3 regions of the Streptomyces sp. NPDC051051 genome follow, and region 2 is predicted to be linked to each of the others. Evidence: riboswitches for the same ligand, from Rfam matches in the RefSeq annotation. Region 2 holds a riboswitch; each other region holds the start of a gene.
What was found. A riboswitch is a leader RNA that binds a small molecule or an ion and turns the genes downstream of it on or off. The one in region 2 is predicted to bind thiamine pyrophosphate.
Positions count from the first base shown of each region.

Region 1: it holds a riboswitch for thiamine pyrophosphate, as region 2 does, so the genes downstream of both, thiC (phosphomethylpyrimidine synthase ThiC) here and AB0N31_RS20670 (thiamine ABC transporter substrate-binding protein) in region 2, are expected to answer to the same signal.
Region 3: it holds a riboswitch for thiamine pyrophosphate, as region 2 does, so the genes downstream of both, thiO (glycine oxidase ThiO) here and AB0N31_RS20670 (thiamine ABC transporter substrate-binding protein) in region 2, are expected to answer to the same signal.

Region 1 covers NZ_JBFBCB010000012.1:32,538-36,974, forward strand. The annotation lists gene AB0N31_RS11995 (VWA domain-containing protein) at 1-12, opposite strand, end outside; gene thiC (phosphomethylpyrimidine synthase ThiC) at 188-1,984, opposite strand; TPP riboswitch at 1,977-2,166, opposite strand; gene AB0N31_RS12005 (YibE/F family protein) at 2,484-4,061, shown strand; gene AB0N31_RS12010 (SsgA family sporulation/cell division regulator) at 4,234-4,437, opposite strand, start outside.
Region 2 covers NZ_JBFBCB010000026.1:63,591-68,027, forward strand. The annotation lists gene AB0N31_RS20665 (iron ABC transporter permease) at 1-398, opposite strand, end outside; gene AB0N31_RS20670 (thiamine ABC transporter substrate-binding protein) at 455-1,516, opposite strand; TPP riboswitch at 1,618-1,725, opposite strand; gene rlmN (23S rRNA (adenine(2503)-C(2))-methyltransferase RlmN) at 1,783-2,889, opposite strand; gene AB0N31_RS20680 (phosphatidate cytidylyltransferase) at 2,997-4,223, opposite strand; gene frr (ribosome recycling factor) at 4,223-4,437, opposite strand, start outside.
Region 3 covers NZ_JBFBCB010000017.1:8,805-13,241, reverse strand. The annotation lists gene thiE (thiamine phosphate synthase) at 1-145, opposite strand, end outside; gene AB0N31_RS15175 (Rv2175c family DNA-binding protein) at 361-726, opposite strand; gene AB0N31_RS15170 (FAD-dependent oxidoreductase) at 852-2,093, opposite strand; gene AB0N31_RS15165 (hypothetical protein) at 2,126-2,476, opposite strand; TPP riboswitch at 2,528-2,639, shown strand; gene thiO (glycine oxidase ThiO) at 2,637-3,800, shown strand; gene thiS (sulfur carrier protein ThiS) at 3,797-3,997, shown strand; gene AB0N31_RS15150 (thiazole synthase) at 4,001-4,437, shown strand, end outside.

The DNA of each region.
Region 1 (4,437 bases), on a different contig from region 2:
TTGCGCTGTCATGACACCAGTCTGCCGAGCCGCACCCCAGAAGTACCTCCCCCAACGGACACCAACGGCCGCCCACCCGCGTCCCACCCTCGACCCGACCACCGCCGGCGCCGCCCCCGGCCCTCACAACACCATGGCCCGGCTGCCGTGCCCCCAACCGGCACGGCAGCGGCGCCGTTACCGCGCGTCAGTCCGCGATCGGCAGGTACACCCGATTGCCCGCGGCCGCGAACTCCTTGGACTTCTGCGCCATTCCCTCCTCGACCTCCTCCCGACTGCCTCCGTGCTCACGGCGGATGTCTTGGGAGATCTTCATCGAGCAGAACTTCGGCCCGCACATCGAGCAGAAGTGGGCCGTTTTCGCCGGTTCGGCTGGCAGTGTCTCGTCGTGGAACTCCCGTGCGGTGTCCGGGTCGAGAGCCAGGTTGAACTGGTCCTCCCACCGGAACTCGAAGCGGGCGTCGGACAGCGCGTCGTCCCATTCCTGCGCACCGGGGTGCCCCTTGGCGAGGTCGGCCGCGTGGGCGGCGATCTTGTAGGTGATGACGCCGGTCTTGACGTCGTCACGGTTGGGCAGACCCAGGTGTTCCTTGGGGGTGACATAGCAGAGCATCGCCGTGCCCCACCAGGCGATCATCGCGGCACCGATGCCGGAGGTGATGTGGTCGTACGCCGGGGCGACGTCCGTCGTCAGCGGGCCGAGCGTATAGAACGGAGCTTCATCGCAGATCTCCTGCTGAAGGTCGATGTTCTCCTTGATCTTGTGCATCGGGACGTGTCCCGGGCCTTCGATCATGGTCTGAACATGGAAACGCTTCGCGATGCGGTTGAGTTCCCCGAGGGTGCGCAACTCCGCGAACTGGGCCTCGTCGTTGGCGTCCGCGATCGAGCCGGGCCGCAGCCCGTCGCCCAGCGAGTACGTGACGTCGTAGGCCGCGAGGATCTCGCAGAGTTCCTCGAAGTTCTCGTAGAGGAACGATTCCTTGTGGTGGGCCAGGCACCAGGCGGCCATGATCGAGCCGCCACGGGAGACGATGCCGGTCTTGCGGTTCGCCGTCAGCGGGACGTACGGCAGGCGCACGCCCGCGTGGACGGTCATGTAGTCCACGCCCTGCTCGGCCTGCTCGATCACCGTGTCCTTATAGATCTCCCAGGTCAGCTCCTCGGCCCGGCCGTCGACCTTCTCCAGCGCCTGGTAGAGCGGCACCGTGCCGATGGGCACCGGCGAGTTGCGCAGCACCCACTCGCGGGTGGTGTGGATGTTGCGGCCGGTGGACAGGTCCATGACCGTGTCGGCGCCCCATCGGGTGGCCCAGGTCATCTTCTCGACTTCCTCCTCGATGGAGGAGGTCACCGCCGAGTTGCCGATGTTGGCATTGACCTTCACCAGGAACCGTTTGCCTATGATCATCGGCTCGGTCTCCGGGTGATTGACGTTGGCGGGCAGCACCGCACGTCCAGCCGCGATCTCCTCACGGACGACCTCGGGCTCCACGTTCTCCCGGATGGCCACGTACTCCATCTCCGGCGTGATCTCGCCCCGGCGTGCGTAAGCGAGTTGGGTGACCGCCTGCCCCTCCCGGCCGCGGCGCGGCAGGCGGGGCCGTCCGGGGAAGACCGCGTCGAGGTTACGCAGTCCCCCGCGCGGCGAGGTGTGTTTGATCCCGTCGTCCTCCGGACGGACGGGGCGGCCCGCGTACTCCTCCGTGTCGCCGCGGGCGATGACCCAGTTCTCCCGCAGAGGCGGCAACCCCCTGCGGACGTCCGTCTCGACGAGCGGATCGGTGTACGGGCCGGAGGTGTCGTACAGAGTGACCGACTGCCCGTTGGTGAGGTGCACCTGACGGACCGGCACGCGCAGGTCGGAGCGCGGGCCCTCGACATACGCCTTGTGCCATCCGATGGACTTCCCGGCCTCCCCGTCGCCAGAGACCTCGTCGGAGGCCTGCGCGGAGGCAGGCGTGCGTGCGTCCTTGTTGGTCATGAGAGCTACTCCCTACGCCGGCATTACCCGGTAACAGGTTCAGCGGTCGACGCAGCGGCTTCCGTCTGCCGACGATTCATGTGAAACATCACTCGGTGGAGGTGACGTTCCACGTGAAACATCGCGAAGACAGAGGTCAGCGCCCTCTCAGCCCGGTGCTCCGAGCTCCCGCGTGTGCAAAAGTGCCTCCACGCTAGCGTCCTTTGTGGCGCGGTGAACAGTGGGCCTCGGTCGTTCTTGCGATGATCGGGCGGTGACCACGACACCCCATCCTCCGTTCCCACCGCCCGAACAGCCCCGCGGTCCGGGCGTTCCTCCCGCCGGACGCCCCGGGCGAGGGCAGGGGTACAGCCCCGGGGGCGGTTCCGTTCCCGGATCGGGCCCTCGTCCGGATGCCGGCCCGGGTCTGAGTGCGGGTCCCGGCGGCGAGTACGGCTTCGGCCACGAGGGCGGACACGGCTCCAACGGTGGGCAGGGCTCCGGCAGGAACCACGGACACCTGCCCGGCGACGGTACGCACGCGTCCGGGACCGGTCAGGGCGGTGTTCCCCGTGCGGTTCATGGACGCGGTGCCGGTGAGGGAAACGGAAGCGCCGGCGGAGGCAGGGGCCACGGACACGGCCTCCGCCCCGGCCCCGGTGACGGGCACGGTTCAGATGACGGCCACGGGCATGGACATGGCTCCGGCGACGGGCACAGCGGCGGGCACGGCGGCCATGTCCCCGGTCCGGGCGGCGGCCACGGGCACAGCCACAGTCATGGCCCGGCCGCCCCCGTCTCCAAGCATCTGCGCAAGGTCATCGCGGCCGTCCTCATCCCCTTCGCCGTAGCCGTGCTCGCCGGTCTGGTCGTGCTGTGGCCCGGCGGTGCCCCGGCCCACGAGCGCACCGGCGTCGGCTTCGACCGGCAGACGCAGCGGGCGACGGTCGCCGACGTCGAGAGCATCAGCTGCTCGTCGGCGAACGCCTCGGGCGGCACCCCCACCGGCGACACCTCCACCGCTGAAGGCTCCTCCGCGTCCCAGCAGGCGAACGGCACCTGTAAGAAGGCCACGATCCGCGTGGACACCGGCGCGGACAAGGGCCGTACTTTCACGGAGATCGTCCAGCCGGACCAGTCACGGCAGCTGCACGAGGGGCAGAAGGTCGTGGTCGCCTACGAACCCTCCGCGCCGAAGGACCTTCAGTACTCGGTGACCGACGTGGACCGCCGCGTCCCGTTGACCGTGCTCGCCCTCATCTTCGCCGTCGCCGTCGTGGTCGTCGGGCGGCTGAAGGGTGTCATGGCGCTGGTCTCGCTGGCCATCAGTTTCATGGTGCTGAACTTCTTCGTGCTGCCCGCAATCCTGCAAGGCTCGAACCCGCTCGCGGTGGCGGTCGTGGGGGCGAGCGCCATCATGCTCATCGCTCTCTACCTGTGTCACGGACTGTCGGCCCGCACCTCCGTGGCGGTTCTGGGCACCCTCATCTCCCTGTTGCTGATCGGCGTCCTCGGCTCCTGGTTCGTCGACTGGGCGGCGCTCACCGGCAACACGGACGACAACACCGGTCTGATCCACGGTCTGTACCCGACGATCGACATGAGCGGTCTGCTCCTCGCCGGGATCATCATCGGATCGCTCGGTGTCCTCGACGACGTGACGGTCACCCAGACGTCGGCGGTCTGGGAACTGCACGAGGCCAACCCCACGATGGGCTGGCGGGGGCTGTACCGGGCGGGCATCCGGATCGGTCGCGACCACATCGCGTCCGTGGTCAACACGCTCGTCCTGGCCTACGCCGGCGCCGCCCTGCCACTGCTGCTGCTGTTCTCCATCGCGCAGAGCAGCGTCGGCACGGTCGCCAACAGCGAGCTGGTCGCCGAGGAGATCGTGCGCACGCTGGTCGGTTCGATCGGCCTGGTCGCGTCGGTTCCGGTGACCACGGCACTCGCCGCGCTCGTGGTGTCGGCGGACCGGTCGGATACGGGCTCCCTCACCGCGGCAGCTCCGGCGGCGCCGGGGGCGTCGTCGGCCGGTACGGCGGGCCCGGCCGCGCAGAGCGCTCGGGGCGGCAAGGGCAGGCGCCGCAAACGCTGACGTTCCCGGGTGCGCGAAGGGGTCATCGGACACGTCGCCCTTCGTGCACCCGGGACGTCATCCTGCTCGTGCACGCCAATTCGCCGATCGGGGCGGGCCGATTGCCGAGCGCCTCGTCACCGTTCCAGCAGAAGCGTTACTTCACCGGCATGCCACCAGCCCTCACCAGACCTCACCCGGCGCTCTGTTCCTCCGCCAGGATCCGGTCCAAGGCCTCGTCGAGATGGGCGTCGAAGTCGGCGAACGCGCCCTCCTGCCCCAACGGGACCAGCTTGTCGGTGCGGTCGAGGAAGGCCACGAGCGGAGCCGCCGACGAGCGGAACACCGCCTGTTCACAGCCCACCTGAAGCCGGATCAGCACTTCACCCAGAAGATC
Region 2 (4,437 bases):
ACGTGGGCCAGCAGGATCGCCCACACCGTGGTGTCCAGCCGTACGCCCCACAGGTCGTCGAGGAGACCGCCGCGCCCGACCAGCGCCAGGAACGCCGTGCCGACGACGACGGTCGGCAGGACGAACGGGACGGTCACGACGGCCCGCAGGACCTGCTTGCCGGGGAAGGAGAACCGGGCGAAGACGTAGGCGGCGGGCAGCGCGATCAGCAGGGTCAGCACGGTGGAGGCGAGCGCCTGCCAGGTGGTGAACCACAGGACGTGCCGGATGTCGGGCTGCCCGAGCACGTCGAACAGGCGCCCGAAGTGCCAGCCGCCGCCGGAGTGCAGTCCCCGCGCGGTGATCGCGGCGACCGGGTAGGCGAAGAACAGCCCGAAGAACGCGACGGGCAGGGCCATGAGCCCGAGCCGCGCCGCGCTCCCGGTGCGCCGGCGGCGGACGGCCGCTCGCCGCCCTACTTCAGTACGAGCGAGGTCCACGACTTGACCCACTGGTCGCGGTCCGCGGCGATCTTCGCCGGGTCCATCGTCTCGGGATCCTCGGCGGCCGGACCGTACTCGGTGAACTCGGCGGGCACGGCCGCGCCCTTCGCCACCGGGTAGACGAACATGTTGAGCGGCATGTCCTCCTGGAACTCCTTCGAGATCAGGAAGTCGAGCAGCGCCTTGCCGCCCTCGCTGTTCTTCGCGTTGCTCAGCAGTCCGGCGAACTCGATCTGCCGGAAGCAGGTGCCGGTCGCGACGCCGGTCGGCGCGGTCGTCGGCTTCGGGTCGCCGTAGATCACCTCGGCGGGCGGCGAGGAGGCGTAGGAGACGACGAGCGGCCGGTCCGCCCCGGTCTTCCTGCCGCCGGCCGACCCGGAGAACTCCTCGTTGTAGGCCTGCTCCCAGCCGTCGACGACCTTCACGCCGTTGGCCTTGAGCTTCTTCCAGTAGTCCGGCCAGCCCTCGTCGCCGTACTTCGCCGCGGTGCCCAGCAGGAAACCGAGGCCCGGCGAGGAGGTGGAGGCGTTCTCGGTGACGAGGAGGTTCTTGTACTCCGGCTTCGCCAGGTCGTCGAAGGTGGCGGGCGGCGCCAGCTTGTGGTCGGCGAAGTACTTCTTGTCGTAGTTGACGCAGATGTCGCCGTGGTCGACGGGCGTGACCCGGTGCTTGCCGGCGTCCAGCTGGTACTGGCCGTCGACCTGGTCGAGCCCCTGCGCCTCGTACGGCTGGAAGAGGCCGTTGTCGAGCGCGCGGGAGAGCAGGGTGTTGTCGACGCCGAAGAAGACGTCGCCCTGGGGGTTGTCCTTGGTGAGGATCGCCTTGTTGACGGCCTGCCCGGCGTCGCCGTCCTTGAGGACCTTCACCCGGTAGCCGGACCGCTTCTCGAAGTCGGCGAGCACGCTCTTGGAGACGACCCACGAGTCGTGGCTGACAAGGGTGACGGTCTTGCTCCCGCCCTGCGCGGATCCGCCGTCGTCCGACGATCCGCAGGCGGACAGCGTGACGAGGCCGAGGCCGACGGCCGCGGCCATGAGCGTCCTGGTGTGCACTGGTATTCCTCCTGGAGGTGACCAGGAAGAGACGCGGCCCTGCCCGGGGACCCGCGAGGGGGCTCCCGGGCAGGGCGCAACAGCTCGAGTGATGACCGAACTTCCTACCCAGAATGACCTGGGCGAGGTTCAGAGGGTCTGCGGCCCGGTTGCCGCACTCTCAGCGCTGTGGCGCTCCCCTGTCGGAATATGAAGATGTCTGGTTCGTCGCACTGTCCGAAAACAAGACAGTGCTGACGTCGGCCAGACTACCGCTCGGTGGCGGCGAGCTGACCACACGCCCCGTCGATCTCCTGACCGCGGGTGTCCCGGACGGTGACGGGTACCCCGTGCGCCGCGATGGCCTCGACGAACGCCTTCTCGTCCTCGGGCCGGGAGGCGGTCCACTTGGAGCCCGGCGTCGGGTTCAGCGGGATCAGGTTCACATGCACGGGCCGGCCCTTGAGCATGCGCCCGAGCCGGTCGCCCCGCCAGGCCTGGTCGTTGATGTCGCGGATCAGCGCGTATTCGATGGACAGCCGGCGTCCGGACTTCTCGGCGTACTCGAACCCGGCGTCGAGCACCTCGCGCACCTTCCACCGCGTGTTCACGGGGACGAGGGTGTCGCGCAGCTCGTCGTCGGGGGCGTGCAGCGAGATCGCGAGCCGGCACTTGAAGCCCTCGTCGGAGAACCGGTTGATGGCCGGCACCAGCCCGACCGTCGACACGGTGATCCCGCGCTGCGAGAGCCCCAGCCCGTCGGGCGCGGGGTCGGTGAGGGCACGGATCGCGCCGACGACCCGCTTGTAGTTGGCGAGCGGCTCGCCCATGCCCATGAACACGATGTTGGACAACCGGGCCGGCCCTCCGGGGACCTCCCCGTCGCGCAGCGCCCGCATCCCGTCCACGATCTGGTGGACGATCTCGGCGGTGGACAGGTTCCGGTCCAGCCCGGCCTGCCCGGTCGCGCAGAAGGGGCAGTTCATCCCGCAGCCGGCCTGCGAACTGATGCACATGGTGACCCGGTCCGGGTACCGCATCAGCACCGACTCCACGAGCGTGCCGTCGAACAGCCGCCACAGCGTCTTGCGGGTGGTCCCCTGGTCCGTGGACAGATGCCGCACGACCGTCATCAGCTCGGGCAGCAGCGCCTCGCGCAGCTTCTCGCGGGCCCCGGCGGGGATGTCGGTCCACTCGGCCGGATCGTGCGCGAACCGCGCGAAGTAGTGCTGGGACAGCTGTTTCGCACGAAACGGCTTCTCACCGATCCCCGCCACCGCCTCCTTCCGCTCGGCGGGCGAGAGGTCGGCAAGATGCCGCGGCGGCTTCTTGGCTCCGCGGGGGGCGACGAAAGTGAGTTCTCCGGGTGCAGGCATAACCCTTCCAGTGTCGCAGATCCACTCGGATGCCCCGGTCGGCTCATGCGACGAGCCCCCGTCCTCGGGGGACGGGGGCTCGTTCCGGGCGCGGGGCGGGATACCGCTCAGCCGGAGCCCACGAACAGCACCAGCAGCAGCCACACCACCGGCGCGGTGGGCAGCAGGGAGTCCAGCCGGTCCATGATGCCGCCGTGGCCGGGGAGCAGCGTGCCCATGTCCTTGATGCCGAGGTCCCGCTTGATCATGGACTCGCCGAGGTCGCCGAGCGTCGCGCTGGCCGCGACCGCCAGGCCGAGCAGCAGACCCTGCCACCAGGCGCCGTCCTCGATCAGGAACTGCATGCACAGCGCGCCCACGACCATCGCGAAGGACACCGCGCCGAGCAGGCCCTCGCGGGTCTTGCCGGGGCTGATGCGCGGAGCGAGCTTGCGCTTGCCGAAGCGCCAGCCGACGGCGTACGCCCCGGTGTCGCTGACGACGGTCAGGAGCAGGAACGTCAGGACGCGGCGCGCTCCGTCGTCCGCGGTGAGCATCATGGCGACGAACGTGGCCAGGAACGGGACGTAGAAGGCCGCGAAGACGCCGGCCGTGACGTCCCTGAGGTAGCCCTCCGGCGGTTCCGTCATCCGCCAGACCAGGACCGCCAGCGCGGTCAGGGCCATGGCGACCCAGGCGCCCTCGGCGCCCCGGACGTACCCGGCGACGACCATGGCGGCGCCGCCGACCGCGAGCGGCACCAGCGGCGCCTTGATGCCCTTGCGCTCCTGGAGGCGGCTGGTCAGTTCCCACAGGCCGACGACGACGGCGACCGCGACCACGCCGACGAACACGGCCTTGACCACGAACAGCGACGCGACGATCACCGCACCGAGTCCGACACCGACGCCTATGGCCGCAGTCAGGTCACGGCCCGCGCTCTTCTTCTGCGGGACGGGTGCCGGCTGCGGTGCGTCGGGCATGGGCTCCGGATTCTGCGGCACCGCCGCAGGGGGCAGCGCCGACGGGGTCTCGTCACGGAACGTCCCCACAGGGGACGTCTCGTCGCGGAACGTCCCGCCGTGGGACGTCCCGTCTCGGAACGTCTCGTCTCGGAACAAGGGGCCGCCCAGCCGAGCGGCCCCCCGGTCGTCATCCTGGTTTCCGCCATGAGCGGGTACGTCGGGGACGATGGGCATGGGGCGAGTCTGCTGCGCCTCAGGCGCATCGTACGCGGGACCCGCCGCGGCAGCCCCCTGGACAGGTCCGTGCGGGACGGCCCCGTGATCGTTGGGCCCCCAGTACCCGGCCTGTGAACCGGCACGTGGCGGAGCGCCCCAGGAAGAGTCGTTCATCAGACCTCGAGCAGCTCCGCTTCCTTGTGCTTCAGGAGCTCGTCCACCTGCGCGACGTACTTCGCGGTGGTGTCGTCGAGTTCCTTCTCCGCACGGCGGCCCTCGTCCTCCCCGACCTCGCCGTCCTTGACGAGCTTGTCGATGGCGTCCTTGGCCTTGCGGCGCACGGCGCGGATGGACACCTTGGCGTCCTCGCCCTTGCCCTTGGCGACCT
Region 3 (4,437 bases), on a different contig from region 2:
TGCCCTTGTCGCGCAGCTGCACGATGTCGACGCCGCCCGCGAGGACCGCGTCCAGGAACTCCGGCAGGTCGCCCTGGCGCTCACGGGCGTCCGTGCAGAGGTAGAGGCGGGCGTCGGCGAGCTGGGAGCGGGCCGTGTCGGACATGCGTGGGTCCCCCGGGGCGTGGTGGCGCCTCGGGCCTTTCCCGGGGCGGCGGTGTGCGGCCGCGGCGGACCACGGCCGCACACCTGGCGGTTCTGACGACGGATCCGCGCGGCGGATCTCCGAGCGGATCGGTGGATCCGTGAATCGGCGGAGCCGTGGATCGGCCGATCAGCGGATCCGGGGAGAGCGGCGGATCCGGGGAGCGGATCTCCGGCTCAGACGGCGAGCGCCTGGGCGCGGCGCTTCACCTCCGTGCCGCGATTCTCACTCAGTGCCTGCGCCGGGGTCCCGGGCAGGGACGGGTCGGGCGTGAACAGCCACTCCAGCATCTCTTCGTCCGTGAAGCCGTCGTCCCGCAGCAGGGTCAGGGTCCCGGCCAGGCCCTTGGTCACCTTGTCCTCGTCGATGAAGGCGGCGGGGACGTGCAGCGCCCTGTTCTCACCACGGCGTACGGCGATGAGCTGGCCTTCCTTGACCAGCTGCCGCACACGCGTCACGTCGACATCGAGCATCTCCGCGATGTCGGGCAGGGTGAGCCAGGCGGGGACGAGAGCATCGATCTTTGCGTCAATCTCGGTCACCCCCCAAGACTGCCATCCCGGACCGACAGTCGGTACCCGAGGCTCCCCTCAGGGGGACGGGGCCGCCGCCGGACGCCGCGGGACTCCTCCGGACGGAGCACCGGCCGTGCCCCGAAAGGCCCCGCTCAGGCCGTCGCCGTCTTGAGCGGCCGCTCCGGGTCCACGACCAGCTCCGGGTCGACCGGCGTGCCCGACTCGATCAGCCGGCGGCCCTGCGCGAGGTCGCGCGGGCGGCCCACCGCCAGCAGGGCGACCAGGCGGTCGTCGCGCAGCCAGCAGACCGTCCAGGCCGGTCCGGCGGGGTCGCCGCGCCACAGGGTGGTGTCGGCGCCGCTGTGGTGCCCGGCGTACTGGACGAAGCGGCCGAACTGCTCCGACCAGAAGTACGGGACCGGGTCGTAGACCGCGGGGGCCTCGCCGTCGGCCGTGCCGAGGATGTTCGCGGCGACCGTGCGCGGGCCCTGGAGCGCGTTGTCCCAGTGGTGGACCAGGAGGCGCTCGCCGTACCGCCCGGAGGGGAAGGACGCGCAGTCGCCGACCGCGTACACGTCGGGCAGGGAGGTGCGCAGGCCGGCGTCGGCCACGACCTCGCCGTGCCGCCCCAGCTCGATGCCCGAGCCGGTCAGCCAGGCGGTGGCGGGGCGGGCGCCGATGCCGACCACGACGGCGTCGGCGGGCAGCCGGGACCCGTCGTCGAGGAGGACCGCGCCGGGCTCGACGCGCCGCACGCGCGTGCGGGTGCGCAGTTCGGTGCCGCTGTCGGCGTACCAGGCGGTCATCGCGGCGGCGACGTCGGCGGGCAGGGCGCCGGCCAGCGGCCGGTCGGCGGCCTCGACGACGGTGACCGCGCAGCCGGCCTCGCGCGCGGCGGTGGCGAACTCGGCGCCGATCCAGCCGGCGCCGACGACGACGATGTCGTGACGGCCGGCGAGCACCGGCCGCAGCCGTTCGGCGTCGTCCAGGGTGCGCAGCAGATGGACGCCGGGGACGCCTTCGGCGCCGGGCAGCCGGATCGGTTCGGCGCCGGTGGCGAGCACGAGGACGTCGTACGGGACGGGCCCGGACTCGGTGTCGAGTTCGTGGTCGGCGGGGCGGACGCCGAGGGCCTCGCTGCCGAGCCGGAGTTCGACGTCGAGGCTCTCGAAGTCGACGTCGAAGGCGGAGTGCTCGGCCTTGCCGAGCAGGACGGCCTTGGACAGCGGGGGCCGGTCGTAGGGCTGGTGGGGTTCGGCGCCGACGACGAGCACCGTGCCGTCGAAGCCCTGTTCGCGCAGGGCGACCGCGGTCTGCACCCCGGCCATCCCCGCGCCGACGACGACCACCCGTCGCGCCGCCCGCCCGTCTTCTTCCCGCGTCTGCTCGCTCACCCGATCACCTTAGACAGCTGACGTGTTGCCAGTCAGCCGTCCTGCTCGGTGATCTGCTCCACCACACTGGTCCCGCTGCCGGTCTGCGACTCCCACTCCCAGGTCTCGTCGAGGCGCAGCCGCCCGTCGGGCAGCTCGACGACCGTGGACGCGCAGTGCCCGGACGACGTCGTCCCGTCGTGCTTGAGCTGGACGTACCGGAAGTCCAGCCGGTCCCCCCGCCGGGTCCCCACGAGATGCCCGCGGACGACGTCGCCGCCCGCGTAGTCGGCCCAGACGACGCCGTCGCGTTCGCGGTACGTGAAGCGGGTGCGGGTGCCGACCTGACCGGGGGCCTGGTCGGCCACCGGGGCCAGGACCAGGCCGTCGAGCGAACGGGCCACGGGGGAGGCTCCCTTACCGAGACGGAGGACGGGGGGCTAGGGTGGCCAACCTAGAGCACTCGCGGGAGCCCGGACGCACCGGGCTGAGAGGGAGGCTGGCGGCCTCCGACCGTACGAACCTGATCCGGGTCATGCCGGCGAAGGGAGGGGCTGGACGCCCATGTCCTCAGGCAATTCGGACGTCCTCGTCGTCGGGGGCGGCATCATCGGGCTGGTCACCGCGTGGCGGGCCGCGCAGCGCGGGTTCGCCACGGCGGTGCTGGATCCCGAGCCGGGCGGCGGGGCCGCGCAGGTGGCGGCCGGGATGCTGGCCGCCGTCTCGGAACTGCACCACGGCGAACAGACACTGCTCGGCCTGAACCTGGAATCGGCCCGCCGCTACCCGGACTTCGCGGCCGAGCTGACCGAACTGACCGGTCACGACCTCGGCTACCGCCGCTCCGGGACCCTCGCGGTCGCGCTGGACGCCGACGACCGCGCCCACCTGCGGGAACTCCACGCCCTGCAACGGCGGTCGGGGCTGGCCTCGGAGTGGCTGTCCGGGCGGGAGTGCCGGCGGCTGGAACCCATGCTCGCGCCCGGGGTACGGGGCGGGCTGCGGGTGGACGGGGACCACCAGATCGATCCGCGGCGGCTGGTGGCGGCGCTGGTGGCCGCCTGTGAGCGGACGGGCGTGGCCTTCCACCGCGACCGGGCGGAACGGCTGACGGTGTCGGCCGGGCGCGCCGCGGGAGTGCGCACGCGCGCGGGTACGGCGCTCGCGGCGCGGCAGGTGGTGCTCGCGGCGGGCAGCCTCAGCGGGCGGCTCGCGGGCGTCCCGGCGGAGGTGCTGCCGCCGGTGCGGCCGGTCAAGGGGCAGGTGCTGCGGCTGACCGTGCCGCGGCGGTACGCGCCGTTCCTGACCCGGACGGTCCGGGCCGTGGTGCGCGGCAGCCAGGTCTACCTGGTGCCGCGCGAGAACGGCGAACTGGTCGTCGGGGCGACGAGCGAGGAACTGGGCTGGGACACGACGGTGACGGCGGGCGGCGTGTACGAGCTGCTGCGGGACGCCCACGAACTGGTTCCCGGGATCACCGAGCTGCCGCTCACCGAGACCCGCGCGGGGCTGCGTCCCGGCTCGCCGGACAACGCGCCGCTGCTCGGGCCGACCGGACTGGACGGACTGCTGCTGGCGACCGGGCACTACCGCAACGGCGTACTGCTGGCACCGGTCACCGGGGACGCGCTGGCGCACGCGCTGGCCACCGGCGAACTCCCCGACGAGGCCCGTCCCTTCACCCCCCGGCGCTTCCACGCCGCCGCCCTCTCGGAGCAGCCCGCATGAAGATCTCGGTGAACGGCGAGCGGCGCGAGGTCGCTCCCGGCACGGCCCTCGACAGCGTCGTACGGTCCCTGACGCCGGCGCCCTCCGGGGTGGCCGCCGCCCTCAACGAAACCGTCGTCCCACGCGCGCGGTGGTCCGCCACCGCCCTCTCCGACGGAGACCGCGTGGAAGTCCTCACCGCCGTCCAGGGAGGCTGAGCCATGGCCGACGATCCCTTCGTCCTCGGCGGTACGGCGTACTCGTCCCGTCTGATCATGGGGACGGGCGGCGCGCCCAGCCTGGAGGTGCTGGAGCGGGCGCTGGCCGCGTCCGGCACCGAGCTGACCACCGTCGCGATGCGGCGGGTGGACCCCTCGGTGCACGGGTCCGTGCTGTCGGTCCTGGAACGGCTCGGCATCCGGGTGCTGCCGAACACGGCGGGGTGCTTCACGGCCGGGGAGGCGGTCCTGACGGCACGGCTGGCACGGGAGGCGCTGGGGACCGACCTGGTCAAGCTGGAGGTCATCGCCGACGAGCGGACGCTGCTCCCCGATCCGATCGAGCTGCTGGACGCGGCGGAGACGCTGGTCGACGACGGGTTCACGGTGCTGCCGTACACGAACGACGATCCGGTGCTGGCGCGGAAGCTGGAGGACGT